Regions from separate parts of the Micromonospora sp. NPDC006431 genome, predicted to be linked through region 2. Evidence: riboswitches for the same ligand, from Rfam matches in the RefSeq annotation. Region 2 holds a riboswitch; the other holds the start of a gene.
What was found. A riboswitch is a leader RNA that binds a small molecule or an ion and turns the genes downstream of it on or off. The one in region 2 is predicted to bind ZMP and ZTP.

Region 1: linked by a shared signal. The riboswitch ahead of ACFYM6_RS19110 (glycine hydroxymethyltransferase) and the one ahead of ACFYM6_RS24895 (bifunctional 5,10-methylenetetrahydrofolate dehydrogenase/5,10-methenyltetrahydrofolate cyclohydrolase) in region 2 are both predicted to bind ZMP and ZTP.

The regions. Positions count from the first base shown of each region.
Region 1 covers NZ_JBIAHQ010000010.1:166,091-169,481, reverse strand. Annotated here, with positions in the region: gene ACFYM6_RS19110 (glycine hydroxymethyltransferase) at 22-1,458, opposite strand; ZMP/ZTP riboswitch at 1,477-1,565, opposite strand; gene ACFYM6_RS19105 (S8 family serine peptidase) at 1,698-3,197, opposite strand.
Region 2 covers NZ_JBIAHQ010000016.1:113,650-117,040, reverse strand. Annotated here, with positions in the region: gene ACFYM6_RS24910 (hypothetical protein) at 1-33, shown strand, start outside; gene ACFYM6_RS24905 (metallophosphoesterase family protein) at 44-940, shown strand; gene ACFYM6_RS24900 (hypothetical protein) at 972-1,997, shown strand; ZMP/ZTP riboswitch at 1,997-2,077, shown strand; gene ACFYM6_RS24895 (bifunctional 5,10-methylenetetrahydrofolate dehydrogenase/5,10-methenyltetrahydrofolate cyclohydrolase) at 2,091-2,969, shown strand; gene ACFYM6_RS24890 (alpha/beta hydrolase) at 2,982-3,391, opposite strand, start outside.

The DNA of each region.
Region 1 (3,391 bases), on a different contig from region 2:
GGCGTCGGGAGCGGGGGTCGGTTAGGCGAGGTTGATGGCGGGGTAGAGGGGGAAGGTGGCGAGCAGCTCGCTGGCCTGCTTGCTCACCTTGTCCGCCAGGGCCGCGTCGAGCACGTACTTCGCCTTGGACGCGGTGCCGTCCGGGTTCGCACCCGGGGTGGTCTGGGTGAGCACGGTGTGGATCAGCTCGGCGGTGGCGTCCATCTCGGCGGTGCCGAGGCCCCGGGTGGTGAGCGCCGGGGTGCCGATCCGGATGCCCGAGGTGTACCAGGCGCCGTTCGGGTCCTGCGGCACGGCGTTGCGGTTGGTGACGATGCCCGAGTCCAGCAGCGCCTGCTCGGCCTGCCGGCCGGTGAGGCCGTACCCGGAGACGTCGATCAGCACCAGGTGGTTGTCGGTGCCGCCGGTGACCAGCTTCGCGCCCCGGCGCAGCAGCCCCTCGGCGAGCGCCTGGGCGTTGGCGACGATGCGCTGCGCGTAGTCGGCGAAATCGGGGCGGCGGGCCTCGGCCAGCGCGACCGCCTTGGCGGCCATCACGTGCGGCAGTGGGCCGCCGAGCACCATCGGGCAGCCGCGGTCGACCTGGTCGGCCAGCTCCGGGCCGCAGAGCACCATGCCGCCGCGCGGGCCGCGCAGCGACTTGTGAGTGGTGGTGGTGACGATGTGCGCGTGCGGCACCGGGTCGAAGTCGCCGGTGAAGACCTTGCCCGCGACCAGGCCGGCGAAGTGCGCCATGTCGACCATGAAGGTGGCGCCGACTTCGTCGGCGATCTCCCGCATGATCCGGAAGTTGACCTTCCGGGGGTACGCCGAGTAGCCGGCGACCAGGATCAGCGGCTTGAACTCCCGCGCCGCCTCGGCGACCTTGTCGTAGTCGACCAGCCCGGTGGCCGGGTCGGTGCCGTAGCTGCGCTGGTCGAACATCTTGCCCGAGATGTTCGGCCGGAAGCCGTGGGTCAGGTGCCCGCCGGCGTCCAGCGACATGCCGAGCATCCGCTGGTTGCCCAGCTCCCGGCGCAGTGCGAACCAGTCCGCCTCGGTCAGCTCGTTGACCTGGCGTACCTGGGCCTTCTTCAGGGCCGGGGACTCCACCCGGTCGGCCAGGATCGCCCAGAAGGCGACCAGGTTGGCGTCGATGCCGGAGTGCGGCTGCACGTACGCGTGGGCCGCGCCGAACAGCTCCCGGGCGTGCTCGGCGGCGAGCGCCTCGACGGTGTCCACGTTCTGGCAGCCCGCGTAGAAGCGGCGGCCGACGGTGCCCTCGGCGTACTTGTCGCTGAACCAGTTGCCCATGGCCAGCAGGGTGGCGGGGGAGGCGTAGTTCTCGCTGGCGATGAGCTTGAGCGACTCGCGCTGGTCGGCCAACTCCGCCCCGATGGCGTCCGCCACCCGCGGCTCGACGGCGCGGATCACCTCCAGCGCGCTGCGGAAGGCGGTGGATTCGGCGTTCAGCGACATGCGACCTCCTGGTGACGTGCGGAAGGCCCAGGCGCTCGGCGTGCGTCCTCGTGACGGGACCGCTCCCCGATGGTGCTCCATCCCACGCGCCAGTCACGGCCCGCGCCGATCCTACCGGGTCCGCCCGGGCCCGCCCGGGTCGACCTCCGCCCCGGCAATCCGCCAATCCGGTCGTGAGCCGCGAAAGCGGATGGGGCCCGGCGGTCGCCTGCCGGGCCCCATCACTGGTAGTGCGGTTGTTACTTCACCACGTTGTACGCGTCGACCATGCCGGCGCCGTAGAACCCGTTACGCGCCCCGCCGGAGCAGGTCGCGTCGTAGGCGTGCGGGCCGTCCGGGTGCAGCGGCACCAGGTTGTAGACGCCCGCCGGGCAGGACTGCGCGACCGCCGTGCGCTCCAGGAACGACGCCAGCTGGCCCGCGGTCATGCCCGGGTGCGCCGACAGAGCCAGCGCCGCGACACCGGTGGCGTGCGGGCCGGACATCGACGTCCCGTGCTTGTACCCGTACCCGTTGACCATCTCGCCCTCGGCGTTCGGCAGTGCGATGGTCGACAGGATCTGGTCCGCGCTGGTCGGCCTCGCGCCCTGGGTGCGGATCCGACTGTCACCGCCCGGCGCCGTCACATCGATGACGCCTTGGCCGTACGAGGAGTAGAAGCTCTTCGCACCGGTCGGGCCCACCGCCGAGACGGTCACCACGCCCGGCGCCTCGGCCGGCAGGTCGAGGCAGGCGCTGTTGATGTCGCGGGTCTCGTACTGGTCCTCGGGCACGTTGTTCGGGCTACCCGAGTCGATCGTCTTGTGGGCCAGGTCGACGTTCGAGTTGCCGGCGGACGCGATGTTCAGCACGCCCTTGGACTGCGAGTATCGGATGGCCCGCTGCACCGCCTGCCACACCGGACGCTGGCGTGCGTCGTTGCGGCAGTTGAACTCCCACGGGTCGATGTAGTAGCTGTTGTTGGTCAGCTGCATCCCGTGGTCGGCGGCCCACATGAACCCGCAGACCGCAGCCTCCGGGTAGATGAAGCCGCCGTCGTTGACCACCTTGACGGCGGCGACCTTGACGCCCGGCGCGATGCCGGTCACGCCGACGCCATTGATGGCGGCGGCGATGGTGCCGGCCACGTGGGTGCCGTGGTCGCTCCTGGTCGGGTTCCAGGCCGCCTCGGCGGTGTTGGTGACACCGCCGAGGCAGGACACGCTCTTGTCCTTGGCGATTTGGCTGGCCAGGTCGGGGTGGCTGCTGGAGATGCCGCTGTCCAGCACGCCGACCACGACGTTCGGGCTTCCGGTGGTGATCGCGTGGGCCTGCGGGACGTGGATCATGTCCATGTCCCACTGTTTGCCGTAGTCCGGCTCCTTGGTCGGGTCGCCGGTGGCGGCGGCGACATCGGCCGCGGAGACCTCCACGGTCTCGCCCTCGTCGAGGGCGGTGCCCAGGCCGGCGGTGGACGCGACCGACTCGACGCCCGCCCCCGCCACCTGGGTGGCGAAGTTCGGGTTGGTCGAACGGACGACGAGCACGCCGATCTGGTCGTAGCTGGCCACCACGGTGCCCTTGGCAGCCGCCACGCGGGCGGCGGCCTTGTCGGTCTTGCCGCCCTGTGGGGCGAGGACCAGGAACGTGGTGTCCGGTCCGGCTGCGGCCGCCGGTGCCAGCCCGCCGGTGACGGCGAGGCCGACGCCGAGCGTCACGACGGACGCTGCGGCCAGTGTCTTGCGACGAAGGTTCTTCACACAGACTCCCAGAGGGCCGATCTAACCGAGCCGCACTCCCTGGCGGGGAGGGGCCGGCGGAAAGCGGGCAGGCTGCTCGCTTTCGAGGGATCAGCGTAGGGAGCCGGTGTGGTGTTACACACAGCCGAACGGACGAACAACAGCCGTCAGACGGTGGCCAACGAGCAAAAGCGCAGGGCTGCACAATTCGCTCG
Region 2 (3,391 bases):
GCCGAACACCCCGCTGTACCCGGCCATCGGTAACCACGAGGTCATGGGGCGCTGGTCGGAGACCGGCTCGCTGGAGGAGCAGTTCAACGACGCCCTGCCCGACGACTGGGACGTCACCAGCTACGGGGAGCTGTTTCCGGTGCCGCGCAGCGACGCGGGCGGGCCGCGCTGGTGGTCACGGACGATCGGCGACGTCCATCTGATCAGCCTGTTCGCCACGGCGGTGTGGCGTTCGCCGAAGCCGATCGGGCGGGGCAAGTTCCAGGAGGCCGCACAGGACGTCGACCGCCCGCAGCGGTGGGGGCACGGCCAGTTCATCTTCGCTCCGATCGCCCGCGGCTCGGCGCAGTACCGCTGGCTGGCGAACGACCTGGCGTCGCCCGCGGCCCGGGCGGCCCGGTACCGGGTGGTGATGTTCCACCACCCGAGCCACGGGCTCGGTCACCACTCCGCACCGCCGTTCACCGACCCGGTGCCGACGGTGCGGCCGGGTGGGATCACCTACCACTACCCGCTCGGCGACGACCACATCCTGCGCGACGTCGAGCCGCTGCTCAGCGCGGCGCAGGTCCACCTGGTCCTCAACGGACACTCACACGTGTGGAACCGGTTCCGCAACGCGGCCGGGGTGCACTGGCTGGAGACCTCCAACGTCGGCAACAGCTACGGCGCCTACGACGTCACGTCCGGCCGGTCGCGTGAGCTGCCGCACGGGTACGTCCAGCAGGGCGACCCGGGTGGGTTGGCCCCGGTCGTGCCCACCGTCGCGCCGCTGACCGGGCCGGACGGCACCGCCCTGCCCTACGTGGCGAGCAACGAGATCACCGTGTTCACGCTGCTGGACACCGCCGACGGACTGGTCCGCTCGTATCGCTTCGACACCGCCGATCCGGCCGCCCGGGTGGTGCTGTTCGACGAGTTCCCACTCGCCGGGGCGTAGCCACCGGCCGCCGCCATGGCAGCATTGCCCGATGCGGGTGGGCGCGGCGAAGGCGGTGGCGGTCGACTGGGTACGCGAGCGGATGCGCCACGACCCGGCCGTGCGGGGCGCGTTCTTCAGCGGCTCCACGGTGGCGCTGCCGGACCCGGCGGTGCTGCCCGCGTCGTCCGACGTGGACGTCCTGCTGGTGCGCGACGGGCCGGGCGGGAAGCTGGGCAAGTTCCGCCACCGCGGGGTGCTGCTGGAGGTCACCGAGCTGACCTGGGCGGACCTCGGGTCGGCCGACGACGTGCTCGGGTCGTGGGTGTACGCGCCGATGTTCCGCACCGACACCGTGATCGCGGACCCCACGGGCCGGCTGGCGGCGATCCGGGATCGGGTGGCGGCCGGGTTCACCGACCCGGGGTGGGTGCGGCGGCGGTGCGCCGGGGTACGCCGGCGCGTCGAGGACGGGCTACGGCGGCTGGACGACACCGCGCCGCTGCACACCCAGGTGACCGCGTGGTTGTTCCCCACGTCGCTGACGGCGCTGCTGCCGGTGGTGGCGGCACGGCGGGACCCGACGGTCCGCCGCCGGTACGTGCTGGCCCGGCAGGTGCTGGCCGGGCACGGGCTGTCCGCCCGATACCGCGAACTGCTCGGCTGGCTGGACGGCGGTGGGGTGTCCCCCGCCCGGGTCCGGGAGCATCTGGCGGGGCTGGCGCGGACGTTCGACGAGGCGGCGCGCGTGGCGCGTACGCCGTTCGTCTTCCGTGCGGACATCACGCCGGCGGCCCGGCCGGTGGTGGTGGACGGCGGCGCGGAGCTGGTCGCGGCGGGCGCGCACCGGGAGGCGATGTTCTGGATCGTGGCGACGTACGCCCGCTGCCACACGATCCTGGCCGCGGACGCGCCAGCGCGGGAGGTGGCGTTGCGGCCGGCGTTCGAGGCGGCGGTGGCGGACCTGGGGGTGGCCTCGGCGGCCGACCGGCGGCGGCGGGCCGACGAGGTGCTGGCGGCCCTGCCCGGCTGGTGGGAGGTGTCGCGTGCGGTCGGCGGGTGGGATGTGGCAGGCTGAGCGTGACGCGACTGGCGGCACGGGGATGGCAGCAACCATCGGGGAGCTCGTCGCGGGGGTCGACCGCCTGGGCCTCCGCGGGCGAGGTGAGCCATGTCTTCTGTGGAAACGACCGCCCGGATCCTGTCCGGCAAACCGGTGGCGGACCAGGTGCTGGCGGAGGTCACCGAGGCCGTGCAGGCGCTGCGCGCCGACAGCGTGACCCCGGCCCTGGCGACCGTCCTGGTGGGCGACGACGACGCCAGCGCCGGCTACATCCGGATCAAGCAGCAGCAGGCGGCGGAGCTGGGGTTCGCCTCCCCGCACGTGCACCTGCCCGCCTCGGCGTCGCAGGCGGACCTGCACGCGGTGCTGGCGGACTTCAACGCCGACAAGGACGTGCACGGGGTGCTGGTGCAGCATCCGATCCCGGGGCACCTGGACTACGACCGGGCGTTGCAGGTCCTCGACCCGGACAAGGACGTCGACGGGATGCATCCGGTGAACATGGGCCGGCTGGCGTTGGGCCTGCCGGGCCCGCTGCCGTGCACGCCGGCGGGCATCGAGGCGCTGCTGGCGTACCACGGGGTGCCGGTGTCGGGCCGTGAGGTGGTGATCCTGGGCCGGGGCGCCACGTTGGGCCGGCCGCTGGCGATGCTGCTGGCGCAGAAGCGCCCCACGGCCAACGCGGCGGTGACGGTGGTGCACACCGGGGTGGCGGACTGGCCCCGCTACACGCGGCGGGCGGAGATCCTGGTGGCGGCGGCGGGCGTGCCGGGCATCATCCAGCCGGAGCACGTGCGCCCGGGCGCGGTGGTGGTCGGCGGCGGCGTGCGGTACGAGGGGCGGCGCCTGCTGCCGGACGTCGACGAGTCGTGTGCCGCGGTGGCGGGGGCGATCACGCCGCGGGTCGGCGGGGTGGGCCCGACGACGGTGGCGATGCTGTTCCGCAACGCGGTCCGGGCGGCGGAGCGGGCCGCCGGGATGGCCTGACGCCGCCCCACGTCAGGTGGCGGCGACGGGGCGGCCCAGCCAGCCGGAGAGCCAGTCGAACGCGGGATCCTCGGCGGCTTCCCAGACGGACATGCTGTGGCCGCCCCCGTCGACGTAGGCGGTGGTGACGGCCAGCGGCGCCCGGGCCAGGCAGCGCAGCGTCTCGGTGTCGTGGTGGGCCTTGCGGTCGGCGCGGCCGCTGGACAGGTAGAGGGCGACGGCCGGTGGGGGCAGGTGCCGCAGCCGCCACCGGTCGTCGTTGAGGGTGTGTTCGCTGCCGTCGCCGACGGTGATGCCGGGGTCGGCGTAGCCGGAGAGGCTGGCGGCGGCGGCGTACCGGTCGGGGTGGCGCAGGGCCAGGTTGGTGGCGCAGTAGCCGCCGGCGGAGTAGCCGATCAGCCCCCAGCCGGCCCGGTCGGTGC